Linked DNA regions of Methylomonas sp. 11b. The protein of the gene in region 1 interacts with the protein of each later gene in a pairwise test. Links are inferred from orthologs where the notes say so. Each region holds a gene or a part of one and is shown on either strand. Other genes may lie near its edges. The genes, in order: rpe and eno.

The links.
Region 2: the proteins of rpe (region 1) and eno interact in binary tests that used the Escherichia coli proteins (3 or more experiments, as listed by UniProt). The link is inferred for Methylomonas sp. 11b from one-to-one orthologs.

What each region holds. Positions count from the first base shown.
Region 1 is NZ_KI911557.1:4,812,362-4,827,914, reverse strand. What follows is about bases 6,833-9,754. They hold rpe (ribulose-phosphate 3-epimerase), read left to right. Parts: upstream 6,833-7,918; coding sequence 7,919-8,590; downstream 8,591-9,754. Other genes in these bases: METH11B_RS0123150 (autotransporter domain-containing protein), read right to left, coding at 8,663-9,754; METH11B_RS0123160 (sensor domain-containing protein), read left to right, coding at 6,833-7,799. Also shown: METH11B_RS0123170 (AAA family ATPase), read left to right, coding at 1-4,662; METH11B_RS0123165 (response regulator), read left to right, coding at 4,690-5,391; more of METH11B_RS0123160, read left to right, coding at 5,412-6,832; more of METH11B_RS0123150, read right to left, coding at 9,755-10,483; METH11B_RS0123145 (glycosyltransferase), read left to right, coding at 10,684-11,898; METH11B_RS0123140 (inositol monophosphatase family protein), read right to left, coding at 11,877-12,641; METH11B_RS0123135 (ammonium transporter), read right to left, coding at 12,727-14,019; METH11B_RS0123130 (P-II family nitrogen regulator), read right to left, coding at 14,154-14,492; METH11B_RS0123125 (ammonium transporter), read right to left, coding at 14,674-15,553. UniProt on the Escherichia coli protein: Catalyzes the reversible epimerization of D-ribulose 5-phosphate to D-xylulose 5-phosphate.
Region 2 is NZ_KI911557.1:2,083,646-2,099,064, reverse strand. The notes cover bases 1-2,788. They hold eno (phosphopyruvate hydratase), read left to right. Parts: upstream 1-646; coding sequence 647-1,930; downstream 1,931-2,788. Other genes in these bases: ispD (2-C-methyl-D-erythritol 4-phosphate cytidylyltransferase), read left to right, coding at 2,322-2,788; METH11B_RS26645 (septum formation initiator family protein), read left to right, coding at 2,049-2,318; kdsA (3-deoxy-8-phosphooctulonate synthase), read left to right, coding at 1-637. Outside these bases: more of ispD, read left to right, coding at 2,789-3,017; ispF (2-C-methyl-D-erythritol 2,4-cyclodiphosphate synthase), read left to right, coding at 3,014-3,487; METH11B_RS0110105 (hypothetical protein), read left to right, coding at 3,608-3,919; tRNA pseudouridine(13) synthase TruD, read left to right, coding at 4,093-5,130; METH11B_RS0110095 (type I secretion system permease/ATPase), read left to right, coding at 5,241-7,391; METH11B_RS0110090 (HlyD family type I secretion periplasmic adaptor subunit), read left to right, coding at 7,393-8,751; METH11B_RS0110085 (response regulator transcription factor), read left to right, coding at 8,773-9,420; METH11B_RS0110080 (TolC family outer membrane protein), read left to right, coding at 9,453-10,745; METH11B_RS0110075 (formate dehydrogenase subunit delta), read right to left, coding at 10,906-11,118; formate dehydrogenase accessory sulfurtransferase FdhD, read right to left, coding at 11,122-11,961; fdhF (formate dehydrogenase subunit alpha), read right to left, coding at 11,976-14,828; METH11B_RS0110060 (formate dehydrogenase beta subunit), read right to left, coding at 14,851-15,419. UniProt on the Escherichia coli protein: Catalyzes the reversible conversion of 2-phosphoglycerate (2-PG) into phosphoenolpyruvate (PEP). It is essential for the degradation of carbohydrates via glycolysis.

The DNA.
Region 1 (15,553 bases):
GGCAGTTTGAATCTGCGTTTAACCGACTTCATCACACCGCTGGACATCCGTGATGTCAGTCATTTCATTTACGACCCGGAATTTGTTCGGAACACCCTGGCCTATACCTCGCCGGAACAAACCGGACGCATCAATTACCGGGTCGATTTTTCCACCGACTTATATTCTCTGGGTATCGTGTTTTACGAACTGCTGACCGGCCGCTTGCCGTTTTTTTCCGCAGATCCCTTGGAACTGATTCACTCGCATCTGGCCGAGGAAGCGGTCAAAGTCCATGACATCAGTCCCGGCATTCCCAACACGCTGAGCGAAATCATCGCCAAACTGATTTTGAAACAACCGGAAAAGCGCTACCAAAGTGCCTCCGGCCTGCTCGCGGATTTGCTGCGCTGCCAGAAAGAACACGAAATCACCGGAACCGTATCGGACTTTGGCATAGGCCAGCATGACCGCAGCCGCCGGGTGATTTTCATTTCGAAAATGGTCGGCCGGCAAAGCGAAACCGAGCTAATCCGCCAAGAATATAGCCAGGTAACCCAAGGCCGGTTTCGTTCGGTGTTTATATCCGGCCTATCCGGCATCGGCAAAACTCGGCTGATTCAAGAACTGCAAAAGCCGCTGGTAAAAAATCGCGGCTATTTCAGCTCCGGCAAATTCGATCAGTATCAAAAAAATATTCCCTACAGTTCGCTGATCCAGGCTTTGCGCAATCTGATACGCACCTTTCTGACCGAAAGCGATGCACAAGTACATGATTGGTCCGCCAAAATCCTCGAAGCGCTGGACCATGCCGGCGGCGTGATTGTAGACGTGGTGCCGGAGCTGGAATTCATCATCGGCCCACAACCTGAGGCCCAGCCCTTGCCGCCGGTAGAGGCCCGTAACCGTTTCAATAATCTGTTCGGCCGTTTCCTAGCCTGTCTAGCCAGCGAAGAAAATCCCTTGGTGTTATTCATCGACGATCTGCAATGGTGCGACAGCGCCACTTTCGATTTCTTGCAAAATCTGTTCGCCAATCATCGCGAACACCCCTACCTGTTTTTTATGGGCGCTTATCGTCACAACGAAGTCGATAGTGGTCATCCATTGACCAAACTGATCCGTAGCGTGCGAGAAAACACCGGTCCGCTGACCGAGATTCATTTGACCGAACTCAGCGACGCCGATAGCCACGAAATGGTCGCCTACATTCTGGATTCGTCGTTAACCGCCACGGCAAATTTAGCCGACTTTATCGCGCATCTGACCGAAGGCAATCCCTTGTTTGTCAGCGAAAGTCTGGCCTGGTTGTACAACGAAGGTTTACTCGGTATCGACGCCAAACAACACTGGCAATGGGATATGAACCGCATCCGCGACACGCAAATGCCGGCCAGCGTGGTGGAGCTGTTCAGTGCCAAAGTGCGTAAACTGCCAACCCGGACTTTACACATCCTTTACCATTGCGCCTGCATGGGCAACCGCTTCACCGCCGAGGATGTCGCGCTGGTGCTGGATACGCGTATCGAGCAACTGTTCGAAGATTTAAAGCCGGTATTAAGCATGGGGCTATTGCTGGAAAATAAAGCCGACTTGCAGTTTGTCCACGACCGGGTGCAGGAAGCGGTATTACAGCAAGTGGACGCCGCGACCCGCCCCGGCATCCATTGGCGCATAGGCAATCGCTTGCTGTCGGTGGTCCCGCCCGGAGCCGAGCTTATCAGCCTTGACAATTTATTCACCATCGCCGCCCATCTCAACCAGGGTTGCCCGGCTATAGTCGACGAGGAAACGGCCTATTGGCTGGTGAATATCAACTTCAACGCCGGCAATAAAGCCCTGGACGCCCTGGCCGGCGATGCCGCCAACGAATTTTTTCTGAAAGCCCACGATTATCTACCGACCGATTGTTGGGAAACGGCCTATGCGCTAACGTTTCGGATTTATCAACGCCTGGCGAAGACCGATCTGATGTGCGGCCGCTACGATAGCTCTGAAGCCTTATTGAACCGGCTGATCGAGCATGCGGTCAGCGATCTGGACAAAGCCGAGGCACTGGCCGATCAAACGACTTCGCTATCCTCCTTCGGCAACTTCAAGCAAGCTATCGCCACCGCCAATCGCGGTTTAGCCTATTTCAACAAGTCCATTCCCGACGATCCCGAGCAAGCCCGGCAACGCATGGAAAATCTGATGCTGATCATCGACCAGCAAGACGATGTCTGGCAAAAAATCCTGAATATGCCGTTTACCGAGCAGCGGCAGAGCAAAATCGAACTGGCTTTTTATAGCGAGTTGATTCCGGATTTATACATGTGCGGCTTGGTGCCGCAGCTGTATTTGTCCGCCGCCCAATCCACCTTGCATTGTCTGGAAGGCGGTATGGACGAATCGGTGATTTATTCGTTTTCCATCATGGGCCTCAATCTGGGCGAACAGGGCAAATTCGCGCAGGCGTTTCGCTATCAGGATTTGGCTCACGATTTATGCGCAAAGTATCCCAACACCTTTGGCGCGACCAGAGGCATGAACGGCATTGTCTGGTGCAATATGCACTCGCGTAGCCACCCGGCCGATATTGTCGATTACGCGCACAAAGCCATTCAATCCGGGAAAAACTGCGGCGATTTATACAACGCCGGCTTGTCTTATGGCCCACTGATGTGGAATCTAATAGCGCAGGGTAAGAACCTGCGCTGGGTCGAAGAAGCTGCCGAAGAATGTTTGCAATTTTCCCGCAAAAACCAGCTGTCGTTTTCGATAGGTCTGGCTCAAGCGGTAATGGCCGGTTGGGTATTGCCGATGAAGCCCGACTATGGGCAGGTCGATATGCAAGCAACCCTGGCTGACTGGCAAGCCAATAATTATGTTGCCGCTACCGGCAGTTACTTCGCATTGCTGGGTTTTGCCCAATATTACCTGGGTGACTATAGTGCGGCGGCACTATCGTTGCAAACCGTGGAAAACTATTTGCATGGTTTAACCGACAATGTTTTGAAACGTCTTTGGTATGTATTTCGGATCTTGAACCTGCTGCGGTCGGAAACGGATGCTGCTCTTATCGATGCCGAAATGACGTCCTTGCTTGCGCAACTGGAAGTGTGGGGGCAACTCGGTCCCTTGCTAAAGCCCTACCTGATGTTTATCCATGCGGAATTAGCCAATCGGCAAGGCCAATACCGTGACGCGCGCAATCTGTATATGGATGCTATCGCCCTAGCGCTGGCACAGAACTATGGCCTGCTGACCGGCCATCTATACGAAGCGCTGGCTGATCTATTGCTGAAGCACGGCTTGGGCGACGCAGAACTTTATTACGGCGAAGCCCGCCGCCATTACCGCTTATGCCGTGCCGATGCAAAAAACAACCAGCTGCAGGAGCGCCATCAATACGTCAGCCCGGAAACCGGTGCCAGAATAACCAAACCTCAGCCCGCTCCCACTACCTTACCTAGTCTGGATATCAGCTATTTGATGAAATCGGCGCTAGCGTTATCGGCGGAAATCGATCTGACTCAACTCATGCAAAAAATCATGGCCGTGGTGTTGGAAAGCTCCGCCGCCCAACACGGTTATTTGCTGATCAAACAAAATGACGAATTATTGGTGGCTGCCGAGCAGCACGTCGGCAAAAAACGCACGATACACAAACACTATTACCGCCTGAACAAGGTACGCGGCATCTGCCACGCCATCGTCAATTACGTGCAACGCACCCACGAAAAAGTCGTGCTGAGCGACGCCTGTAGCGAAGGCGAATTTCAAAACGCCCCCGAGGTGTTGGCGTTTGGCTTACGCTCGGTATTGTGTTTGCCGGTCATCAAGCAAAGCGAATTAATCGGTTTGCTGTATCTGGAAAACCGGCTATCCGAAGGCGTATTCACCCCGGAAAAAATCAGCATGACCGAGCTGTTGACCGCGCAGGCCGCTATCTCGCTGGAAAATGCCCGCTTGCTGGAACAAACCCGCCAAGCTTATAAACAATTACAGGAAAATCAGGATCATATGCTGCAAATGGAAAAGCTGTCGGCGCTGGGTACGCTGGTCGGCGGCGTGGCCCACGAAATCAATAACCCGCTGATGGGCGTGATGAACTTCGTCGAATTTGTCTCGGACCGCACCGAAGACGCCAAATCTAAACAAGTCCTTGCGCAAGCGTTGCAGCAAATTCAACGTATCAAAAACATTGTTTCGAATATGCTGGTGTTCATGCATCAGAAAACCACGCAAACCGGCAGTTGCTCGCTAGAGGAGGTTTTAGGCCAAACCCTGTTGTTACTGGAAGGCGAATTGCGCAAAACCGCTATCCAAGTCCGCACCGAGATACCGGAAAACTTGCCCAAACTCGCCTGCACAGCGGAAAGCATGCAACAGATACTGATCAATCTATTAATCAACGCCCGCGATGCGCTGCGCGGGATTGCGCAACCCGAAATTGAAATCAGCGTCCGCTGTGCGGAAAAAATGCTAGAGTTGATTGTAAAAGACAACGGCCCCGGCATCCCCGACGAGGTACAAAGCCGCATGTTCGATCCTTTCTTTACCACCAAACCGCCCGGCCAGGGCACCGGGCTGGGTTTATCGGTCACCCGCCGCTTGATTCAGGATGCCAATGGCTCGATAGCAGTGGAAAGCCGCATTGGCGAAGGTTGCCGCATACGGTTAAAATTTCCCCACTTTTAGTATTTTTAACGAATAGAGACAGAGGCGATGGTAAACAACATTCTGGTGATTGACGACGACCCGGCGGTACGTGGTGCCTTCAAGCTTATCCTGGAAGAAGAAGGCTACCATGTGCGCGAAGCCGAGAACGGTCTGCAAGGTATCGCCATGGTGGAAGCTGATCGTCCCGACTTGATATTTCTGGACTTACGCATGCCCGGCATAGATGGTGTGGAGACCTTACGCCGCCTAAAGGCGTTGGACACCAGCCTGAATGTCTATATCGTCACGGCCTTTGCCGCCGAATTCATGGATCAGCTGAAAGACGCCCATGAAGAAGGCTTGCAATTCGAGCTGGCCAGCAAACCCTTGTCGGCGTCGCAAATCCGCAATATCGCCCAAGTGGTACACATCGCCAAAGTTCATGAAGAACGCAGAGCCAACCACCATAAGCTGGTTTTGACCTTGTACGTGGTGTCGCTGAATCCTGAAACCCGCAGGCTGGTCGAGCAAATCAGCGCGGTGCTGGCCGGCATTTACGAGCCGGGCCATTGGGTATTCGATGTGGTGGAAGTATTGGGCATGCCGGAAAAAGCCCTGGAAAAAGAAATCTTTGCCACGCCGATGCTGGTGCGCGATCTACCGGAACCAGTGCTAAAACTGCTAGGCGATCTTTCCCGAATGTCGTCGGTGATGGCGGCCATCACTACTCAAAATGTTGGTACAGGTGTGCAGACAGTAATCGTTTGATGCCCGGTCGTAACCCCTAAATGCCACAAACACTCAAACAACTCAATCTGATCCTTGACACCATTACCGACGGTGTCATGGTGGTCGACCCGCAAGGCGTCGTTCTTTATGCCAATCAAGCAGCAGAACAATTACTAGAACGCGGCAGCCTGATCGGTCATTCATTGGCAATTCCGATTTCGGCCGACAAAATTCAATTTCAAGACATCAATCTGATTCGTCCCAGCGGCATAGCCTGGGCGGAACTGCGTTCCACGCCGCTGGAATGGGAAGGCGCGCCGGCCTATGTCATCGGACTGCGTGACATCACGGCTCGTAAGCAAGCGGAAATCGCTTTGCAGGAAAGCGAACTACTCTTCCATACGCTGTCCAAAATTGCCCCGGTCGGCATTTTTCGCACCAACGAAAAAGGCGAATGCGACTACGTCAATCACCGCTGGTGCGAAATCACCGGCTTGCATTTTATCGATTCGCACGGTGACGGCTGGATAGCCGGGCTGCTCGCCGACGACCGCGAATCAGTGATTGCCGAATGGCAGCGTTGCATATCCGCCTTGCAACCCTTCAATATGCAATACCGTTTTCAATTGGCGGACGGCAGTGTGCGTTGGGTGGTGGGACGCGCCGAGCCGGAACTGGATGAAACCGGCGGATTGCGCGGTTACGTCGGCACCATCACCGATATTTCCGACATCAAAGCCAACGAGGAGCGCTTGGGACAAGCCGCCGCCGTATTCGAAAGCACGCGTGAAGGCGTGATGATCACCGATGCCCGGCGCCGCATTACGATGGTCAACAAGGCGTTTACCGATATTACCGGCTACACCAATCAGGATGTGATCGGCAATAGTCCCGGCATCATGAGTTCCGGCCGCCATAACACCGATTTTTACCGGGAAATGTGGGCCAATATTGCCACGACGGATCATTGGCAAGGCGAAATTTGGAATCGCCGTAAATGCGGAGAAGTGTATCCGGAATTATTAAGCATCAGCACGGTGCGCGACGGGAACGGCGAGATTAGCCACTATGTGGGCGTATTTGCCGACATATCCAAATTAAAGGCTTCGGAAATGGAACTGGAATTCCTGGCCCATCACGACCCGCTGACGAAACTGCCTAATCGCATGCTGTTCCTGTCGCGCCTGCAACATAATATCGAGAAAGCCCGCCGCCAAGCCAATAAGATGGCGGTGTTGATGCTGGACCTGGACCGCTTCAAGGACGTCAACGATAGCTTCGGCCATTTGGCCGGCGACGATTTACTGCAAATGGTGGCCGAGCGCCTGACTACCCGGCTGCGTACCAGCGACACCATTTGCCGCCTCGGCGGCGACGAGTTCGTGGTGTTGCTGGAAGAAGTCAACCAACCCGAAACCGTCGCTCACGTAGCCACGCAAATCATCAATGCCTTGAACCAAACCTGGCAGCTACCCAGCGGTCATGAGGTACGCATCGGCGTCAGCGTCGGCATCGCGATGTTTCCCGAACACGGCGCTTCGCCGGACGAGTTGATCCAACAAGCCGATACGGCCTTGTATCAGGCCAAAAACGAGGGCCGTAATCGTTTCAAATATTTCTCGGAAGATTTGACGCGCGCCGCGCGCGAACGTATCGATATAGAAATCCGCCTGCGGCAAGCTATAGAGCAAGGCGAATTGCGGGTATTTTTCCAACCGCAAATTTGCATCGAGACTGGCGCGATTATCGGTGCCGAAGCCCTGGTCCGCTGGCAGACTGCCAGCGGCGAACTGATACCGCCGCTACGCTTCATACCGATTGCCGAGGAAACCGGTCTGATTACCAGTATCGGCAATTGGGTGTTGAGAGAAACCTGCCGCACCGGCCAACGCTGGCGAAAAGCCGGTTTTCCGCCCTTGCGTCTGGCAGTTAACCTGTCGCCGCAACAGTTTTTGCATAGCGACATTAGCGACGTCGTCTCCAAGGTCTTGGCAGAAACCGGTTTTCCAGCCAAGTGCCTGGAACTCGAACTCACTGAAAGCGCCTTGATGAAGCGGGAAAAAGAAGCCATCGAAATTTTGCATAAACTGCACGGGTTAGGTGTGCATCTGGCTATCGATGATTTTGGCACCGGCTATTCATCGCTGGCTTATTTGAAACTATTTCCGCTGGATGTCTTAAAAATCGATAAAAGCTTTATTGAAGACATCCCTAAACACACCGACGATATGGAAATCACCGCTACGATCATCGCCATGGCAAAGACGCTACGTATGCGAGTGGTTGCGGAAGGCGTGGAAACCGCCGAGCAACTGGCTTTTCTGAAAAGCCGGCAGTGTGATCTTTACCAAGGTTATTTGGTCAGCAAGCCGCTACCGATAGCGGAATTCGAAAAATTTCTGACCGACCACTTCCCTAACAACAATCATATGCCGGCACTCGGCTGACAGTTACGGCTTGGAACACGCCTCGGTCGCCCTGAAATGTGCAATCAATCCACTGTTTTAGCCAAACGCCGGAAAAAAGTTATAATGCCGGTTTTTAACCTCACCAAAAGGATCAAAAGATGGCTGACAATCTGATTGCACCTTCCATACTCTCCGCAGACTTCGCACGCTTGGGCGAAGAAGTTGTTAATGTCTTAAATGCGGGCGCAGACATTGTGCATTTCGATGTGATGGACAACCATTTTGTGCCCAATCTGACTATCGGTCCGCTGGTTTGCGAAGCGCTGCGTAAGCATGGCGTAACCGCCCCAATCGACGTACATTTGATGGTGGAACCGGTAGACCGCATCATTCCCGATTTCGCTAAAGCCGGTGCTAGCTACATTACCTTCCACCCAGAAGCCTCCAGACATATTGATCGCTCACTGCAAATGATCAGAGACTTGGGTTGCAAATCCGGTCTGGTATTCAACCCAGGCACCCCGCTACATTATCTGGAACACGTGCTGGACAAAGTCGATATGATTTTGCTGATGTCGGTTAACCCCGGATTCGGTGGCCAATCTTTCATTCCATCCGCGTTGGATAAATTGCGCCAAGCCAGAAAAATTATCGACGACAGCGGTTTTGATATCCGCCTGGAAATCGACGGCGGCGTAAACGTCGGCAATATTCGGGAAATTAAAGAAGCAGGTGCGGACACTTTCGTTGCGGGCTCGGCAATTTTCGGCAAGCCGGATTACAAAAAAGTCATCGACGACATGCGCGCGGAATTAGCCGCCGCCAAATAAGTCTGAATGAAAGACAGCCGCTGCGGGATATCCCGCAGCGGCCCCTTCCCCAAAGCAATCGCTGCTAGTTCCTTAAAACGGGATTCTCGCCCCCAACTCGATAGTGTGATCGGTAATATACGCCTGCCCCAAGCGGTATTCGTAGCGTAAAAAGCCCGCCCGACCTTCCGGCAAACTCAACGCCAAGGACGTACCGATATTGAAATAATCGCGATCCGGTGTATCGGTTTTGACGCTGAATGTGCCGGCGCCGGCAGCCGCCTGACTAAAGCGCGCCTGGATCAAACGGCTTTCGTCCAGATATTGATGCACCCATTCGAAGCGCACGCCGGGTGACAACACACCCCAAGAAGTACTGATCGCGTTACTGGCTTGGCCGCCGATAGTCGATGTCGCCGAATCGATAGATTGGCCGGCAAACTCCATTGCCAAACCGCCACCGCCGCTTTCCTGATAACTATCCACTTCGGTTTTGCTGTAATCCAGCCTTACATAGGGATTAATCACAAAACTTTGCAGCGCAAAATCTTTACCAAACCCCAAACTAAAGCCGTATTGGTCGCCATTGGCGGCACTGGTGGCCGTGTTGTCGAATCCGGTATATTGGATGCGCCGATTGATATCAAACGAATGCAGCGCATAACTCATAATCCAGTCGATATAAAATGACTGCGGCAGGAAATAACTGCCGTAAGACGAAAACTCGAAAGCATCCGCCGACATGCTGCCGCTGTTTAAATTGTAATTGGTGTCGGTAGAGCCGTAGCCGAAAGCCGCACCCAACACCAATTCATCCGTGAGGCTGTAATCCAAACCAAAAGTAACGGCTTTTCTGTCGGCTTTGAATCCTCGTTCGCTAGTGGTGTTGGCCTTCTCGCCGACATTGAATTGACCTTTTAAAAAGAAACCCAAGGGGCTATCGCGAAACGGTTGGTCGTTTGGATCGTCGCCTGCCGCACCGCCGCGCGCCGGGCCCAGAGCTGTCATCAAAGCTTTGCCCACCGGTATGGTTTCGCCGTTGATATTGATGGTGGAATAACCCAGCAAGGAAGAGCCTTGCTGCTGGGAATTACGCAGATTAACGATGCGGCCATGCACCACGGAAAATTGCTTGTAACCAAAATCTACAGCCGCCGCACCTTGCGCGGCAACCGCGTCGGGAATCACCGCATTCAGGTCGGCGTTGCTTATTTCATTGCAGCGGTTCAATAAATCGCCGCTCGCTCCAGAGCAAGCACTGGTTAAACCTTCGTAAATTGATTGTTGGTTGGGGGTAAAGCCGGGATCGGGGCTTAAATTAGGGGTTGGAGTTGTTGGTGTTGTCGGCGTCGTCGGGGGCGTAGGCGTAGGCGGCGCCGTATCGTTATCAGCAATACTGAGCACGGCAGTACTGCTGGTGTTGGGCGGGCCCGAACAATCTTCGATTGCGTTTTGAATAGCCAAATTCACGGTTTCAGTGCTTTCTACAACGGTGTCGTCCACAATACTGATAAACACTGTTGCGCTATCGGTATGCGGCCCGCCGGTAAATGGCACGTTGAAAGAAAAGGTGCCGCCGGATATGTTGTAGTCGCTACCTGAAGTCGCACTGCCGCCAGTGGCAACCACTTCGCCACTGATAGTGCAACCGCCATACGCCGCCGTATTCATGTTGACAGTGACAGGCACGCTGCCGCCCGCTTCAGTCGCGCTATAAGAACTGGTGGAGAAGGACAAAGTCGACGCTTGCAGCGTAAACGGTGTCATCGATAAAGCAGCGGCAGCCGCCAATAACACCTGTTTAGAGCTATGAACATGTGGACGAATAGTGCCGCGCAGTCGGCGGCATAAACGCACAGGCGGCATTTCGCTTAAACTAGGTAATTTTTCGGGATTTTGTATTGGTAAGCTCATGAGAAATTCAGTGAGTTAATACTGCGTAAATTAAAATGAAATCCAATTTCGGTAATTAGGTTTGCGCGCAATGGTTAATGACGATATAGCGTAATTTCGCTTGATTAGCAAATGCCGGAGGATGATTTAGGCCGGTAAAAATAATTCAGGTAGCAAATACTTTATATATTACCCACTCAATCACCTCAAAATCCGTAACCATGAGTAGAGTACTTTATTGCTGGGAATTGGGTGCCGGCTACGGTCATACCGCCGCATTCCTTCCGGTAGCCCGACAACTTAAATCACTCGGACACGAAGTAATATTCGTGCTGAAAGATTTGGAATACGCCGAAACTTTGTTAGCTGAAGATCACTTTTGTTATCTACAGGCCCCGATACGCTGGCCCGACGGTCGAGTGCAACCACCCGCCTCCAGTTACCCGGGAGTTTTACAGAATGTCGGATTTACCGATGAAACCGGCCTGTTTACCCGAGCAAAAGCTTGGCAATCCTTATATCGGCATCTAGCCCCCAACCTGATCATATTCGACCATGCGCCGACTGCATTGCTCGCGGCGCGCGAATTAAACATCCCAAGAGCTGGGTTCGGCACCGGCTTTTTCTCGCCGCCGCGCTTAAGTCCCATGCCCAATATCCGTCCCTGGTTGCGAGTTGGCGATAAGGTCTTAAGCACTATCGAAAGCCAGGTGTTAAGCACGACAAACTCGGTTTTAGCGCGTCTGAATACGCCACCATTAAGGATTTTGGCGGACTTATTCGAGTTTGCTGAAGACTTTATCTGCACGTTTCCAGAGCTGGACCATTATCGGCAATACCGCAGCGCAAACTATTGGGGACCAACCCTTTTGCAAACCACCGGTATTGAGCCGATCTGGCCGAGCGTCGGAACCGAAAAAATATTCGCCTATTTGCGCCCCGAATATCCCGGCCTGGAGATATTGCTAAAACAATTACGCGCGTCGCCTTGGTCAATATTGGTGCATATCCCCGGCACAACGCCCGCATTTATAGAGAAAAACAGCAGCGCCAATCTACACATCACTCCGCAGCCGGTAATAATCTCGGCGGCTGCCAAACAATGCGATTTGGCTATTTGCCATGGCGGTGTGGCGACATTGTCGGCATTTTTACTGTCTGGCAAACCCTTGCTGGCATTGCCATTTCAGCTCGAACAACTGATCAGCGCTCAAAACCTCGCTGCTCTCGGCGCGGGCAATTACATCACCGCAGAAAGCAAAAACCCCAACTACAAGGCAACGTTGACTGAGCTATTGCGTAATTCGAAACACACACAGGCCGCCCGACAGTTTGCGGAAAAATACGCCAGCTTTTCTTCCTCACAACAAGCTATCGATATTGCCAAACGTTGTGAGATGTTGATGAAAAACGCTTACATCAAAGGCAATAACTGATCGAGAATCTTGCCGTTTGTGGCAAAGACCTGCTTTGGAAATACACCGGGATTGCCTTTAAAGTCGGTGATCGTTGCGCCGGCTTCTTTGGCTATCAACACACCCGCGGCAATGTCATAAAGATTCAGTTCCTGTTCCCAAAAAGCATCGACCTGGCCATCCGCAACCGTACATAAATCCAGCGCAGCCGAACCCAAACGGCGTTGACCGGTTGTGGCCTGAGCGATACGAGCGAATCGCGGCAGGTTGTTGTCTTCCAAATACTGGCGCAGGCAGGCAAACCCGGTGGACACCATGCTGCTGGCCAGATTGGTTTCATCAGAAACCCTGATAGGCTTGCCGTTTTTCCAGGCGCCCTTGCCTTTTTCCGCGCAGTAATAATCGTCCAACGCCGGGCCGTAAACAGCCCCCATCATCAATTCACCGTCGATTTCCAACGCAACGCTGATACCCCAAAAATATTGGCCTTTCGAGAAAGAATGGGTGCCGTCAATCGGATCGACGATCCAACGACTGGTTTGATTAGCGGTTTGGCCGCTTTCCTCGCCCCAAAAACCGTACTCGGGACACTGCGCGCCGAGCGCTTGTTTCAGGTAATTTTCCACCGCGACATCGGCATCGGTCACCAAATCGCGAGCGCTTTTTTTGTTAATCGCCAGAGAATCTAAATCGTTGAAATAGCGCATCGCCACTTCGCCGGCCGCGCGTACGATGGTTTCTAAAACTTCCAGAGTGATGGGCATGATTTTCCTGATTTTGTTAGGGATGCGGGCAATACGGCTACCCGCCCTGCCCGCTATGAAAAGCCTGGATTTTAACCGCTAATGGTTACAGATTGTGGTAGCCGGTTTCTTCGTGCAGCACGATGTCCAAACCTTGCTGCTCCTCATCTTCGCTGACGCGCAAACCGATGAACACGTCGATGAATTTCAACAAAACATAGCTGAATAAAGCACTCCAGGCCGCCGTCACCAAAACCGCTAGCGCTTGTACGCCGACTTGCTCGGCGATTGTCACACCGTTTAATCCCAAGCCGCCGAAACTTTCAGCAGCGAATACGCCGGTTAAAATCGAGCCGACGCAACCGCCAACCCCATGTACCGGAAATACATCCAAGGAATCGTCGATTTTTAACCGGCGTTTGACGAATTGCGTGGCATAAAAACACACTATGCCTGCCACTATACCAATAATCAGCCCGCCAATCGGCCCGACAAATCCAGAGGCCGGGGTGATGGTACCCAAGCCGGCTACCATACCGGTGACGATACCCAGCACACTCGGCTTGCTGAAACGCAACCATTCAATCGTCATCCAGGTCAACGCGCCAGCGGCGGCGGCGATATGCGTGACGGCAATCGCCATCCCGGCACTGCCGTCGGCTTTTAACGCGCTACCACCGTTGAAGCCGAACCAGCCGAACCAGAGCATACCGGCGCCCGTGACCACCATGGTCATATTGTGCGGAGGCATCGCCACGGTGGGAAAGCCTTTACGACGCCCCAAGACTAAGGCCGCCACCAGAGAAGCCACTCCGGCATTGACGTGAATCACAATCCCACCGGCAAAATCCTTGGCACCCAAGGCCGCCAGCCAGCCGTTGCCCCAAATCCAGTGACAAATCGGCATGTACACCACGATTAACCACAGCCCGCTAAACCAAAGCATCGCCGAAAACTTCATCCGCTCGGCAAAAGCGCCAACGATCAACGCCGGAGTAATAATCGCGAAAGTCATTTGAAACATGAAAAACACGGTTTCCGGAATATCGCCGATCAAGTTTTGCGTGTTCATTTCCGGCAAAAAAATCTTGCTGCCGCCACCCAAAAACTGCTGCCAGTTGCCGCCATCGGTAAACACAAAGCTGTAAACGCCGGCCAGCCACAATATCGATACCAGACAGGTAATCGCAAAACATTGCATAAGCACCGACAGCACATTCTTGCTTCTGACCAAACCGCCGTAAAACAGCGATAGGCCCGGAATGGTCATGAATAAAACCAGTGCGGTGGAGGTTAAAACCCAAGCGGTATTGGCTTGGTTAATGCCTTCAGCCCAAGCCTGCTCGGGCAACATCAAGCTGTATGCCATCAGCATCAGCGTTCTTTTTATTGTTGTCATTGTCTTTCACTAGATGATGGTGTGTTGTTATTTTTAAGCAGTCTATAAACAACAAAATCGCCCTGGTCTGCGGATAACGCGCAGACCAGGGCGATTTTTGATGTTTCGCTGTTTTTTATATTTGTCTTGAAGACTTAAATAGCATCTTCTCCGGTCTCGCCGGTTCTAATACGAATGATCTGTTCCAGGTTGGTCACAAAAATTTTACCGTCGCCAATTTTGCCGGTGTTGGCGGCCTTGACGATAGTTTCCACGGCTTGGTCGACAACGTGTTCGGCCACTGCGATTTCCAGCTTGACCTTAGGCAGAAAATCCACCACGTACTCGGCGCCGCGATACAACTCGGTGTGGCCCTTTTGCCTGCCAAAACCTTTAACTTCGGTTGCCGTTACACCAGCCACCCCGATCTCGGACAAGGCTTCCCTGACGTCGTCCAGCTTGAATGGTTTGATAATCGCTGTAATTAATTTCATGCTATCCCCAAATTCGAATGATTAAAAAGCTGTTTCGTCACTGTTGCCACCATAATAAATAATTCCGGTAGAACCTACAATTTACCCGAGCACAAGCACCAAAGTAGTGCCTCATGATAACAAAAACGGGCAGCCATCGCCGACCACCCGTTTCTTTTCGCGTTAACCGCAGCTTTCAACCCTAAACATGATAAGCGGTTTCGCCGTGTTCGGTGACATCCAGACCTTCACGCTCAGTCGCTTCGCTAACCCGCAGACCCAGAGCCACATCGGCAATTTTGAAGGCAATGAAGGACACCACACCCGACCAAACGATGGCGATACCTACACCCCAAGCTTGGCTGGCAAGCTGGGTAAGCACGCTGTAGTCAGGCAAGGTCGCGTTGGTGACGTAATCCCATACTCCGGTACCGCCCAAGGCAGGGCTGGCAACCACAGCAGTACCCAAGGCGCCGATGATACCGCCTACCCCGTGCACACCAAACGCATCCAGCGAATCGTCATAGTTCATCGCGTGTTTCAAAAAGGTTACTGACCAGAAGCATACTGCGCCGACCACCAAGCCTAAACCGATAGCGCCCATCGGGCCTGACCAGCCGCAAGCAGGAGTTATCGCGACTAAACCGGCAACCGCGCCTGACGTGGCGCCCAACATGCTGGGTTTACCACGCACAGCCCATTCTGCGCCCATCCAGGCCAAGGTTGCCGCCGCTGCCGCCAACAATGTGTTGAGGAAAACCAATGCCGCCAGACCGTTGGCTTCCAGGTTGGAGCCTGCATTAAAACCGAACCAACCTATCCACAACAAGGACGCGCCTATCATGTTCATCGTCACGCTGTGCGGCGCGATAAACTCTTTACCATAACCAATGCGCTTACCTATCATTAAGCAACCGACCAAACCAGCGATACCGGCATTGATATGTACCACGGTGCCGCCGGCAAAATCCAACGCGCCTTTTTGGAATAAAAAGCCCGCCGTCGCACCGGCTGTTTCCGCTGCGGCAGCATCGGTATACGCATCAGGGCCTGCCCAGTACCAAACCATATGCGCCATCGGT
Region 2 (15,419 bases), 2.7 Mb from region 1 along the record:
TCCGGGTCTGGAAAAAGGTTTGCAGATCCTGGAAAAAGTGAAGCAACAATTGCATGTGCCGGTTTTGACCGACGTCCATGAAGATACACCGCTAGAAGAAGTTGCGGCGGTGGTCGATGTGCTGCAAACACCGGCGTTTTTGTGCCGCCAGACCAATTTCATCCAAAGCGTCGCCGCTTTGGGCAAGCCGGTGAATATCAAAAAAGGCCAGTTTTTAGCGCCGTGGGATATGGCCAATGTCGCTGCTAAAGCCAAAGCCACCGGCAATCAGCAAATCATGGTTTGCGAGCGCGGCGTGTCGTTTGGCTATAATAATTTGGTTTCGGATATGCGTTCGTTGGCTGTGATGCGCGACACCGGTTGCCCGGTGGTATTCGACGCCACTCATTCCGTGCAGTTACCGGGCGGGCAAGGCAATGTTTCCGGCGGTCAGCGCGAGCATGTGCCTGTTTTAGCGAGGGCGGCAGTGGCAGTGGGCATTGCCGGACTTTTCATGGAATCGCATCCCAAACCGGAAGAAGCGTTGAGCGACGGCCCCAACTCCTGGCCTTTGCACCGCATGAAAGAATTATTGGAAATGTTAGTAACGATAGACCGGGCTGTTAAATCCACCAGCCTGATTGAAACCACTCTATAGGGCAAAATAATGGCAAGAATAGTAGACGTAAAGGCAAGAGAAGTTCTGGATTCACGCGGTAACCCGACCGTTGAAGCGGAAGTGTATTTGGCATCCGGCATCATCGGTAGTGCGATGGTGCCCTCCGGCGCATCCACCGGCGAACGCGAAGCGATCGAATTACGCGACGGTGACAAAGCTCGGTATTTGGGTAAAGGTGTATTGAACGCCGTTAACTTCGTCAACACCGAAATTCGCGAAGCGGTCGTCGGTATGGATGCCAACAACCAAGCCGCGTTGGACGAAAAAATGATTGCCTTGGACGGCACCCCAAGCAAAAGCCGCATTGGTGCCAATGCCATCTTGGGCGTTTCCATGGCTGCCGCGCGCGCTGCTGCACAAGAAGCCGGTGTACCGTTGTACAAATTCCTGAACAAATCCGGCGAATTTATTTTGCCTGTACCGATGATGAACATCATCAACGGCGGTTCGCATGCTGATAACAGCGTTGATTTGCAAGAGTTCATGATTCTGCCTGTCGGCGCGCCAACCTTTCGCGAAGCGATCCGTTACGGTGCGGAAGTATTCCACAACCTGGCTAAAGTATTGAAAAGCCGCGGTTTAGCGACCACTGTGGGCGACGAAGGCGGCTTTGCGCCTAACTTGTCTTCCAACGAAGAAGCCATCGAAGTGATCCTGGAAGCGATTGAAAAAGCCGGTTACAAAGCGGGCGTTGACATCTATCTGGGTATGGACGCTGCTGCTTCAGAATATTTCGATGACGGTAAATACGTGTTGTCTGCGGAAAATCGCAGTTTCAACTCCACAGAAATGGTCGATTTCCTGGCAGCGTGGGTTGATAAGTACCCCATTATCTCCATCGAAGACGGTCTGGACGAAAACGATTGGGACGGCTGGAAATATCAAACCGAAAAATTGGGCGGCAAAATCCAGTTGGTCGGTGACGATTTGTTCGTGACCAACCCTGCTATCCTGAAAGAAGGTATCGAGAAAGGCATCGCTAACTCCATCCTGATCAAAGTCAACCAAATCGGTACCTTGACCGAAACCCTGGCGGCTATCGATATGGCTGCTGCTGCCGGCTACAGCGCGGTAGTTTCTCACCGTTCCGGCGAAACCGAAGACACCACCATCGCCGACTTGGTGGTCGCGACCGGCACCGGCCAAATCAAAACCGGTTCATTGAGCCGTTCCGATCGTGTTGCCAAATACAACCGTCTGATGAAAATCGAAGACGAGTTGGGCGACAAAGCCAAATACGCCGGCCGCAGCGCGTTTAAAATGCTGAAATAAAAAGCGTAGGTTGGGTTAGCCCTAAGCGGTAGCGAAGGGCGTAACCCAACGCGTTGGCATTAAATGTTGGGTTACGCTCTGATAGAGCTAACCCAACCTACATTGTTGAGAATTCGCTATAAAAACGCTCATCGCCATCATCATCCTATTAATCGTTCACTTCCAGTATCGGTTGTGGCTAGGTGATGCCAGCGTCTCGCAGATTAGCGATTATCGGGAACGTCTCGACACCCTGACCAAGGAAGCCCAGGAAAAAAAGGAACGCAACGATTCCCTGTATGCCGAGGTGCTGGATTTGCGCCGTGGCTTGGAAACCATCGAAGAGCGTGCCCGCTATGAATTGGGCATGATCAAGGAAAACGAAACCTTCTTTCAAGTGCTTGAGTAGAGCATGAATCAAATTCTTAGATGCTGGGCGGTAGTCCCGGCAGCCGGCGTCGGCAAACGTATGCAAGCCGACCGCCCTAAACAATATCTACCGCTGGCCGGCAAAACCGTCATTGAACATACCTTAAATCGCTTATTGCAATCCGGTGCGTTTCAAGCCGTGGCTGTCGCTATATCGATTGAAGATCCGTATTGGCCGGAATTAGACGTATCCAAACATCCTGATGTGATTACCGCACCGGGCGGCAAGGAGCGGGCTGACTCGGTGCTGTCGGCGCTGAAAGCTTTGCAGGGCCAAGCCGCCGAGGACGATTGGGTGCTGGTGCATGACGCCGCACGACCCTGTCTGACGGCTTCTGATATTCATCTGCAAATCGACACGCTCAAAAACGATGAGGTCGGCGGCATTCTGGCGCTGTCTTCACACGACACGCTGAAACACGTCGACGGCGACACCATTACCGCAACGATAGACCGCAAACATGTCTGGCGGGCGTTGACGCCACAAATGTTCAAATACGGCATGCTGCGCGACGCTTTGCAGCAAACCGAAGGCAATCCGGCCGTTACCGACGAGGCCAGTGCATTGGAATTGTTGGGCTACAAACCCAAAATCGTCGAAGGCCGACCCGACAACATCAAAATCACCCGGCCCGAAGATCTGGCGCTGGCGCAATTCTACATGGAGCAACAAGCATGATCCGAGTCGGTCAAGGTTACGACGTCCACCGTTTCAACGACGGCGATCACATCATATTGGGCGGTGTGAAAATCCCCTATGAAAGAGGTTTGGAAGCCCATTCCGACGGCGATGTGGTGCTGCATGCCTTGGCTGATGCAATTCTCGGCGCGGCAGCGTTGGGCGACATCGGCAAGCATTTTCCGGATACCGACCCCGAATTCAAGGGTGCCGACAGCCGGGTATTGCTACGCCACGTCTACAAAATTGTCCAGGAAAAAGGTTACAAGCTGGTTAACGCCGATGTCACTATCATCGCCCAGGCACCGAAAATGCTGCCGCACGTGCCGGCTATGCGTGCCAATATCGCTGCCGACTTGGCCGTGGATGTCGATTTCATCAATGTCAAAGCTACCACGACTGAAAAATTAGGCTTCGAAGGCCGCAAGGAAGGCATCGCGGTGCAGGCGGTGGTGTTGATAGAGAAATAAAAACGTTGCCAGCGTTAGATCACGAGCGATACCGCGATACTCGACCATCTAGTGTAATCTTGAAAATTGCACCATACGGCATCGATTAGGATTACTGTCTTTAGTATTGATGCTCGGTAAATGAATGAATTGACAATGAGTCTAAATGACACAATAAGCGAATTTATCGCCTATGGCTTTGAGCGTCATGGCGTAGGATTCGGAATTGTTCTTTTTGGCACCGCTATGCTTATTAGTTCCGGGATGATTCCTTGGTTAAGCGACAGGCAAAAAAGAGGAGTCAGAGGGTATTTAGACGCTCAAAATGACTCACGCCCGCCAACCAAGGAGGAAGAGTTTTATCACTCGAATTTTCTTACGTTTAAAGCCGGTATTTTCATTGTTGCCTTAGACGTTTTTTTTATCCTTTTTCAACCGAAGCTAATTTTCTGAACCTATGGATTGAAAGCGATAATCCATGTAGGTCATGGTGCGAGTAGCGTTCCCTGACAATTTCACATTCGGAATGTCACCTCACCACTCGGCAACCGTTCCTGCGTTGCTCTACCTCCTGCATCCATGCAGTCGTATCGCGGCAACATGACCTACGATATTTTATAAGCCTTATGACAGATTTTAATTTACCCGAATGGCCCTACGCGTACGGCGGACCCTCAGGTACCGGAGATATCAAAACCGAGCCCGAGGATTTCGTAGTCGAAGAAGTTCTATCGTTCGAGCCGGAAGGCAGCGGCGAGCATATATTCCTGCATATCGAAAAAATCGGTGAAAACACCGAATATGTCGCGCGGCAGCTGGCTCGTCATGTCGGGGTCAGGCAGCGAGATGTCAGCTATGCTGGTCTTAAGGATAGACACGGCCGAACGCGGCAATGGTTTAGTGTGTGGTTGCCGGGTAAGGACGATCCGGATTGGTCAGCTATCGAAACCGAGCATTTGCAAGTGTTGCAAACGGTCCGCCACGCCCGAAAACTAAAGCGCGGTGTTTTGGCGGGCAATCGATTTAACTTGCTGATCCGAAATTGGACGGGCGACCAAGAAAGCACCGAAAAGCAACTGCAGCAGATTAAAGCCCAAGGCTTTCCCAATTACTTCGGACCGCAACGTTTCGGTCATCAAGGCCAAAATATCAATCGCGCGCTGGCCATGTTTGCCGGTGCCAAGGTCAAGCGGGAACAACGCTCTTTGTATTTATCGGCAGCGCGCTCGTATTTGTTCAATCTGATCTTGGCGCAGCGCGTCGAGCAAGCGAATTGGCATCAAGCATTGAATGGCGATGTATTCAAGCTTGACGGCAGTAATAGCTGTTTTACCGGCGATAGCGACGACGCCAGTCTGTCGGCTCGCGTCGAACAGGGTGATATTCATCCCACCGGGACCATGTGGGGCCGTGGCGGTAAGATTGCCACAGCTGAGGCTGGTGCGATAGAAGACGCCGTGATTGCCGCTAACGCATCCATAGCCGACGGATTGCTTGCGTTTGATCTGGAAGCTGATCGACGCGCTTTACGCACATTGCCGCAAGATCTGGAGTGGCAGTGGCTGGATAATCAACTCAAGTTGAGCTTCAATTTGCCCGCCGGTAGCTATGCCACCGCCTTGTTACGGGAAATAATTGGCGGTGCATCTGGTGCCGGTGATTGAATTTGCTTTGATAAAAATGCTTTTTGGGTTGTAATCGCATCAATTTATAATACTTAAGTACAATAGCGCCTAAAGCGTTATAAAAATCATAACTTCTACTTACATCCTACATGCCTGATAGCGGCCAGATATCCGGACCAGCAGATTCCACGTTTGACGATCCTCTATTGTTGGCTTTGCTATCGGTCTGCAAGTTGTTACATATTCCGCAAACTGCAACGGCCTTGGTAGCCGGACTGCCCTTGGTCGAGAATAGATTGACGCCCGGTTTGTTCGTGCGCGCCGCTGAACGCGCTGGTTTGACCAGCCGCTTGTTGCGCAGACCCTTAGAGAAAATTTCCAATTTGGTATTGCCGGCAGTGCTGTTGCTGAAAGACGGTAATGCCTGTGTATTGCTTGCCAAGAGCGGTGAAAACTATACGGTAGTGTTGCCGGAAACCGATAGCGGCGAGAAGACCGTTAGCGCTGCGGAGTTGCAAGCTAGTTACAGCGGTTCGGCTTTTTTCGTGCAGTTGCAGCACCGCTTTGACGGGCGCACTGCGGAATCGGCTGTACCGAAGGTCAAACATTGGTTTTGGGACGTGCTTTATAAGTCCTGGCCTATCTATGCGGAAGTGCTGGCGGCCTCGTTATTAATCAATCTGTTCGCTTTGGCCGCGCCCTTGTTTTTCATGAATGTTTATGATCGCGTGGTACCGAATCACGCGCTGGAAACGTTGTGGGTACTGACTATAGGTGTGCTGATCGTGTTTGGTTTCGAATTGGCGATGAAGCTGCTACGAAGCTATTTTATCGATGCAGCCGGCAAACGCGCCGATATTATTTTGTCGGCGAATATTTTCGAAAAACTGATGAATATTCGTATGGAAGCCCGGCCGCCATCGGTGGGTGCTTTTGCAAACAACTTAAGCGAATTCGAATCCTTTCGTGAATTTTTGACCTCGGCAACGCTGGTGACACTGATCGATTTGCCGTTTTTGTTTTTGTTTTTACTGATCATTTATAGTGTCGGCGGCAATTTGGCCTTGATTCCATTGGCGATTTTACCGTTAGCAATGTTGATTGGTATCGCCTTGCAGGCGCCATTGAAAAACACGATCAACGCCATGTTCAAATTCGGCGGTGAAAAAAATGCCACGCTGGTGGAAGCGTTGTCCAATCTGGAAACGATCAAAACGGCCGGCGCGGAAGGACAATTGCAGCGCCGTTGGGAACAGAATGTCGGCGAAATCGCCCGGCTGGGCTTAAAGTCGCGGTTTTATGCCGGCTTGACCGTCAATTTGACCGCATTTTTGCAGCAATTGGCATCGGTGTTGGTGGTGGTGGCCGGCGTCTACCGGATTACTGATGGTGATTTGACGACAGGCGGCTTGGTGGCTTGCACCATGCTGACCTCGCGGGCCTTGGCTCCGGTCGGGCAGGTCGCGGCACTATTGACCCGTTACCATCAGGCGGTGACCGCCCTGGGGTCGTTTAACCGAATGATGGCTCTACCGGTGGAACGCGAGAACGGCAAGGACTATTTGCATAGACCGCGCTTTAACGGCGAGATTGAGTTCAAGCAGGTTCGCTTCAGCTATCCGCAGCAGCCGGTCAAGGCCTTGGATGGCATATCGTTTAAAATCAAGGCCGGCGAGCGCGTGGGTTTTATCGGCCGAATAGGTTCCGGCAAGAGCACGCTGGAAAAATTGATGCTGGGTTTGTACCAGGCTCAAGAAGGTTCGATCTTGATAGACGGCACCGATATTCGCCAAATCGATCCTTCCGATTTACGCCGGCAAATCGGCTATGTGCCGCAAGATATTTCCTTAATGTTCGGTAGCGTGAAGGACAATATCGTTTTGGGTTCGCGCTACGCCGATGATGCTGCGGTGTTAAAGGCGGCGGCGATTGCCGGCGTCGATCAGTTCGTCAGTAAACATCCCGCCGGTTTTGATTTGCAAGTGGGCGAGCGCGGCGCATCCTTGTCGGGTGGGCAACGGCAAAGTATTGCGCTGGCCAGAGCCTTGCTGTTGTCGCCGTCGATTTTTATTATGGACGAGCCGACTAATGCGATGGACAACAGTAGCGAAGAAGCCTTTAAACAGCGGTTTGCCGCGCAATTGGGGCAACAGACTCTGATACTGGTCACGCATCGCATGTCGCTGCTCAGCTTGGTGGACAGGCTGATCGTGATGGACGGCGGGCATATGGTCGCAGACGGCCCCAAGGAACATGTGCTGGAAGCCTTGCGCCAAGGACAGATCAAGGTGGCTATCTAATATGTTGAAAAAAATAGCCGAGTGGCGCGCCGAGCATCGGTATCGAGCCGAAGATCAGCGTTTTTTAAGCGACGTCAACGCCGCTAATCTTTACGAATTACCCTTGCAAAGCCATTTGATCCTGTGGTTTGCCGCGGCTTTTGTTGCGGCATCCTTGGTTTGGGCCGGGTTTGCCAGCTTGGATGAGGTTACGCGCGGCGAAGGTAAAACCATACCCTCCAGTCAAGTGCAGGTGGTGCAGAACCTGGAGGGCGGTATCGTTTCGGAAATATTGGTGCAAGAAGGTCAATTGGTGGACAAGGATCAGGTTTTGCTGCAACTCGATCAAGTCCGTTTTGCTTCCTCGTTTAAAGAAGCCAAGTTAAAGTATTACGAGTTGTTGGCAAATACCGCGCGCTTGAATGCCGAAATTAACGGCACGCCTTTGGCAATTCCGGAAGAGGTTATGAAGAATGCACCGCAAATCGCCGACAACGTCAGGCAATTGCTGGTTTCCAAGCAGAACGAAATAAGATCGAATAGCGACATTTTTGCCGAGCAGGTGCGGCAGAAAGAGCAGGAAATTATCGAAATTCAGTCGAAAAGCGACCAATTGGCGCGTAGCTACAAACTTTTGCAGGACGAAGTAAAGATGTCCGAACCGTTGGTGGCTGATGGGGCTATGTCGCAAGTTGAATTACTGCGCTTACAACGTGCTGCTAATGATTTGAAAGGCGACTTGAATTCCGCAAATTTGGCGATGCCGCGGCTACGTTCGTCATTGGACGAAGCGCGCAACAAATTGGCGGAGATCAAGATTCGCTATAAAACCGAAGCGTTGAAAGAATTGAACGAAGTGAAGGCGGAACTGGATCGCACATCCGAATCTGCTGTAGCTTTGGAAGATAGAGTTAGCCGTACCAGAGTGCTGTCGCCGGTAAAAGGCACGGTAAAGCGCATCAAAGTGGCTACGGTGGGCGGTGTCATTCAACCCGGCATGGATTTGCTGGAAATCGTGCCTTTGGAAGATCAGCTGTTGATTGAAGCGAAAATTCGGCCGGCGGACATTGCTTTTCTTCGCCCTGGGCAGAAAGCTGTGGTAAAACTAAGCGCTTATGATTTTTCGATCTACGGTGGCCTGGAGGCCTCTTTGGAACACATCAGCGCCGACAGCATACCCGGCGAGAAGAAAGATGAGGACAGTTACTATTTGATTCGTTTGCGCACCGCTAAAAACTACCTGGAAAAGGGCGGCGAACGTTTGGAAATTATTGCCGGGATGACCGCGGAAGTTGATATTTTAACCGGAAAAAAAACAGTGCTTGATTACCTCTTGAAGCCGATATTGAAAGCCAGGGATAGGGCTTTAAGAGAACGATAACTCATAACAACAATTACATTTGTGGCTAACATACTGATTTATTCCAATAATCCTCAGCTGACGGCGCAGTGGACTCATGCGCTGATCGCGGGATATAACGTTAGTATGCTGCACAGTATCCGCAGCGAATATACCGCCGATGCAGTGATTTTCGATGCAAAAAAACTGGATGACGATGCCGGTTTGTTAACGGTTTTTGCCAACAAAAAAGTCCGTTTCCTGGTCATCGGCTCCGATTGGCCGGAACATAAGCAGATCGAGGTGCTGATTAACGGTGCCGCCGGCTATTGCGAACAGTCCGAAGCATCGGAGCTTTTAATGCGTGCGGTAGCTTGTATTTTGGCGGGTGATATTTGGATTCGTCGGGCCTTGGTGCCCAAGGTCATTGGTGTGTTGACCAGTGCCAGACGTACACAACTTACGCCTAGTACCGTCGATACCGAACTAAAGCTAAAGCAACTGGCCAGTTTATCCGCGCGCGAAGTGGAAGTGGCGGACATGATACGGCAGGGTGAAAGTAATAAGCGTATTGCTTTTGCTATGAATATTTCCGAGCGGACTGTAAAAGCGCATTTATCGTCGATTTTTAGGAAACTGCATGTCGACGACCGCTTAAGACTAGCCATATTGTTAAAAGAAATCGACCAATATCAGAGAGGAATGTCATGAGAGTCAGCAGGAGTTTGAGTTTAGGAATAGCCATGCATTTGGCCTGTGTATCAAGCAGTCAGGCGTTGAGTTTGCAAGAATCTATTCAGAAAGTGTTGGATGAAAATCCCAAAATCCAAGCTGCCAAATCAGAACGCCGCGCAGTTGAAGAGGAAATCGGTCAAGCCAAGGCCGGTTATTTTCCAACTGTGGATGTCACAGCCGGCATCGGCTGGGAAGAATCGAATAACCCTACCACCCGTGGCCGCGGTGACGGATCGGTTTTTTATCATAGAGAGGAAGGGGCGATTCTGGCCAGGCAAATGTTGTTTGATGGTCTGGCTACTCCGAATGAAGTGGAGAGGCAGGAAGCTCGGACCGACTCTCGGGCTTACACAGTATTCGGCCAGTCGGAAATAACCGCGCTCGATGGTGTTGAAGCCTATATTAAGGTGTTGCGGCGTCAGGAGTTGTTGAATCTGGCTAAGGAAAATCTGCAACGCCATCAAGGTACCAACGATCAAATCAAACTGCGTAGCGAACGCGGCGTCGGCAAACGGGCGGATGTCGACCAGTCAATGGGCAGGGTAGCCTTGGCGGAAAAGAACGTGTTGTCCGAAATCGGTAATTTGAAAGATGCCGAGACCAGTTTCTTGCGAGTCATCGGCATATTGCCGGAAGGTATTCAACCGATTCAATCGCCGGGAACCGCGCTACCCCAATCGCTGGATCAAGCGATAGAAGAAGCGTTAGCCGATCATCCCATTCTGAAATCTGCTAATTCAGATATCGATTCGGCATTTGCCCAACATGCTACGGCTATGGCCCCCTATTTTCCGCGTTTTGATATTGAGGCCGGCGCCAGTCATAACTACAACTTAGACGGTATCCGCGGCACCAATTCCGATATGACGGCAATGTTACGTATGCGCTATAACATTTTTAACGGCGGCAAGGATATAGCTCGCCGCGAGCAAACCGCGCAGTTAATCAATCAGGCCAAGGATATTCGCGATAATACGCATAGGCAGGTGATTGAAAGTATGCGTTTGTCTTGGGTCGCTCATCAAACCGTGAAGAGCCAGTTGGAGTTTTTTAAACAACACGTCGATTCCAGCGAAAAGACCATCAGTGCTTATCAGCAGCAGTTCAATATTGGTCAACGGACCTTATTAGATTTGCTGGATACCTTCAACGAGGCTTATATTGCTAAAAGCTCGTATATCAATGCTAAATACGATGAGCTGTTTTCGCAATTTCGAATTTTAGCGAGCAAGGGCCAACTGAATAAATATTTGGGTACGACTTTGCCATCCGAAGTTCAACCGCTTAGTTCCGCTGACTAAGGCGCTCAATCATTAATAGTTAAGGCTATGTAGAGATTTAGACTTCCCCCAAATGGGATCCTATTGGGGGGGAAGTTATCAATTAGGCTGATGACCAGTTTAGAGCGATGGTCGATAAACTGATTCAATAAGTACGAGTAACCGATGCATTAGCCCAGAGTTACTTGGCAATACGCAATACGGCTTCCGACACTATTTCCATTAACTCTTTACCACCTTGTTGCACATATTCGACAATCGCTTTACGCATGCGCGGTTCCCAAAAGTTTCGGATATGTTGTTCAACGCCCTTAATGGCCAATTCCCGGTCGGGTTCGGATTTGAAAAAAGCGCCAATGTTGTTGGCCATTTTAATGAGGTTATGGTTATCCATGTTTTATGCGGCTGATTCTTGGTAATGTTGTAAACGATGAGGGTGAGTGTAGATCATATGATTTTCGTGGCGGGCGAAGCCAACCAGGGTCAGTCCGCACTCTTCCGCCAATTGAATTGCTAACGCGGTAGGTGCCGAGATGGCTGCCAGCAAGGTGATGCCAACACTGGCCGCTTTTTGTACCATTTCATAACTGGCGCGGCTGGTCACCAGCAGCCAGCCATTTTCAAAATCGCAGTTGGCCTTGGCTAATGAACCGATCAGTTTATCCAGTGCATTATGACGGCCGACATCTTCCCTTACAGTAACGATGCCGCGTTCCGGGTGCAGCCACGCTGCCGCATGGACCGCACCGGTCAGCATATTCAGAGATTGCTTTTGCGCCATATCGGCGAAACCGCTGCTTAATAGCGCTGCATTCAGCGCTAAACCTTGCCCCACATGATGGGGACGCCGAATGGCTTGCTCCAGGGTGGTGGCTCCGCACAAACCGCAACCGGTTCTGCCGGTCATGTTTTTTCCCTTGCCGTGCAGTTTCTCAAAACGCTTTTCAGGAATCGTCATTCTAACTTCCACTCCTTTGGAGCGTTGTACGACGCGTACCGACTGCAATTCCGACGTATGGCCGATGATTTCTTCGGTCAGACTGAAGCCCAATGCAAAATCTTCTAGATTGAGAGGGGTCGTCAGCATCACCACGTGCGGAATGGTGTTGTAAACCAACACCACCGGCACTTCTTCAGCGACATAATCCTCTTTCGCGGTGTGAACTGGGCCGCGCCAGCTATCGAACGTACCGGTTCGATAGCTGGTCCAGCCCAGTTCGCTTGAGACTGCATCCATAAGGCGGTTGCTACTTACTCGTTGACCGCGATGCGGTTTTCCAGTAGAGACAACTGATTGTCGGAAAAGTCTTGGTATTCCTGTTGCCATGCCGAAGTTTGTGCAACTTTGGCGACATGTACAGCGGTGACTTTGTATTCCGGACAGTTGGTTGCCCAGTCCGAGTTATCGGTGGTGATGACGTTAGCGCCTGAATGTGGGAAATGGAACGTGGTGTAAACCACGCCAGGCTGCATGCGATCAGTAATCAAAGCGCGCAACACGGTTTCCCCGGAACGGCTTTTCACGCCGCACCAGTCGCCATCGCTAATACCCAGTACTTCAGCATCGTGTGGATGCAATTCCAGACGATCTTCCTCGTGCCAGGCGACGTTTTCCGTGCGGCGAGTTTGGGCACCGACGTTGTATTGCGACAAGATCCGGCCGGTAGTCAGAATCAACGGATATTTGCTGCTGGTACGTTCTTCGGTAGCGACATATTCGGTTAGCATGAAGCGGCCTTTACCGCGCACGAAGTGGTCGGCGTGCATAATCGGCGTGCCATCGGGTGTTTCGTCATTGCAAGGCCACTGTATGCTGCCCATTTCGTCGATTTTTTCGTAACTGACACCGGCGAATTGCGGTGTCAGCGCCGCGATTTCGGCCATGATTTCCGAAGGATGGCTGTAATTCATCGGATAACCCAGGGCGTTCGACAAATCCTGGGTTACTTCCCAGTCTTCCTTGCCACCCAGCGGGGTCATCACTTTACGAACCGGCGAAATCCGGCGTTCAGCATTGGTAAACGTGCCGTTCTTTTCCAGGAACGAGGAGCCTGGTAAAAACACGTGAGCAAATTTAGCGGTTTCGTTCAGGAAAATGTCTTGTACGACCAAGCATTCCAATTCACGTAGCGCGTGATGTACGTGGGTGATATCAGGATCGGATTGAGCGATGTCTTCGCCTTGTACGTACAAGCCTTTGAAACTACCGTCGATAGCGGCGGCAAACATATTCGGGATACGTAAGCCGGGTTCTGAGGACAGCGCCACGTTCCAAGCAGTTTCAAACTGAACGCGAGTTTGCGAGTCGGAAACATGGCGGTAGCCGACAAACTCGTGCGGGAACGAACCCATATCGCAAGAGCCTTGGACATTGTTTTGTCCGCGTAGCGGGTTGACGCCAACCCCATCGCGGCCAATGTTACCGGTTGCCATTGCCAGATTAGCGATACCGATAACTGTTGTTGAACCTTGGCTATGTTCGGTCACACCCAAGCCGTAATAGATCGCGCCATTACCGCCCGTTGCGTACAAGCGAGCCGCTGCGCGCATGGTTTCGGCGGGTACGCCGGTTAATTCGGCGACGGCCTCAGGTGAATGTTGGGGCAGCGCAACAAAGGTTTTCCATTTATTGAACGACTCAATATCGCAGCGTTCCAGTGCGAATTTTTCATCCGCCAAGCCTTCGGTGACAATGACGTGAGCCAATGCGGTGACAACCGCAACATTGGTGCCGGGGCGAAGTTTCAGATGGTAGTCGGCTTTCACATGTGGGCTATTGCTAACCAAATCGATACTGCGCGGATCGACCACGATCAGTTTCGCGCCTTGGCGTAAGCGGCGTTTCATCATCGAACCGAAAACCGGGTGGCCGTCAGTCGGATTGGCGCCGATTACCATAATCACATCGGACTGCATCACCGAGTCAAAGGTTTGGGTGCCGGATGATTCGCCAAAAGTGCTTTTCAAGCCGTAGCCGGTCGGCGAATGGCAAACGCGGGCACAGGTATCGACATTGTTGTTACCGAAGCCGGCACGGATTAATTTTTGCACCAGATAGGTTTCTTCGTTAGTGCAACGCGAAGAGGTAATGCCGCCGATTGAGTCTTTGCCGTATTTGGCTTGGATCCCCTTCAATTTGGTGGCGGCAAAACTGATCGCTTCTTCCCAACTGACTTCGCGCCAAGGATCGGAAATGTTTTCCCGTACCATAGGGGTGGTGATACGGTCTTTGTGCGTGGCATAACCGAATGCAAATCGGCCTTTGACGCAAGAGTGGCCGTGATTGGCTTGGCCGTTTTTATCCGGCACCATGCGTACCAGTTGTTCGCCTTTCATTTCGGCTTTGAATGAGCAACCGACACCGCAATAGGCGCAGGTGGTGATGGTGCTATGTTCCGGAACACCGTGGTCGATTACCGATTTTTCCATCAGTGTCGCGGTGGGGCAGGCTTGCACGCAAGCGCCGCAGGATACGCATTCGGATTCCATGAATGGCTGATTTTGCCCTGGAGAGACTTTGGAATCGAAGCCGCGGCCGTCGATGGTCAATGCGAAGGTACCTTGTACCTCTTCGCAGGCACGGACGCATCGTGAACAAACGATACATTTTGCCGGGTCGAAGCTGAAATAGGGGTTGCTGGTGTCTTTTTCGGAATCCAGATGATTCTCGCCGTCGAAACCGTAACGCACTTCGCGCAAGCCGACTTGGCCGACGGTATCCTGCAATTCGCAATCGCCGTTGGCGGCGCAGGTTAAACAGTCTAAAGGATGATCGGAGATGTATAGTTCGGCAATGCCGCGTCTGATGCTGGCTAGCTTGTCGTTCTGGGTACATACCTTCATGCCTTCTGCCACCGGGGTAGTACAGGAAGCCGGATAGCCGCGCGCACCTTCGATTTGCACCAGGCACATCCGACAAGAACCGAACGGATCCAGGCTATCGGTGGCGCACAATTTAGGAATGCTGATCCCCGCTTCGGCGGCGGCGCGCATCACGGAACTGCCGGCATTGACAGTGACCTTGTGGCCGTCGATTTCCAGAGTGACTTGATTTGCAGACGAACTTGCGGGAGTTCCGTAATCTATTTCGTTATTGTCAGACATGTTTATCTCCTGGTAATCGCGATCAGGCTTTGGCGGATTGTAAGCCAAAGTCTTCAGGGAAATGATTCAGCGCGCTTAACACCGGGAAAGGTGTCATGCCGCCCATTGCACACAAAGATCCGTAAGTCATGGTGTCGCATAAATCGCGCAACAACACGGTGTTTTTATCCTTTTGCACGCCCTCGACGATACGGTCTATTACTTCGACGCCACGTGTTGATCCTATCCGGCAAGGTGTGCATTTGCCGCAGGATTCTTCCACACAAAATTCCATTGCATAACGCGCCATGTCGGCCATGTTGACGGTATCGTCATGAACCACTATGCCGCCATGACCCAATACCGCTGAAATGGCCGCGAAGGCTTCGTAATCCAGCGGTGTATCGAACTGGCTCTCATGCAAATAAGCGCCCAGCGGTCCGCCGACCTGTACCGCGCGTATCGGTCGGCCGCTCGCTGAGCCGCCGCCGTAATCGTAAAGCAGCTCGCGCAAGGTCATGCCGAAAGCGACCTCAAACAGACCGGGGTGCTTGATATTTCCAGCCAGTTGCAGAGGTAGCGTACCGCGTGAACGGCCCATGCCGTAGTTTT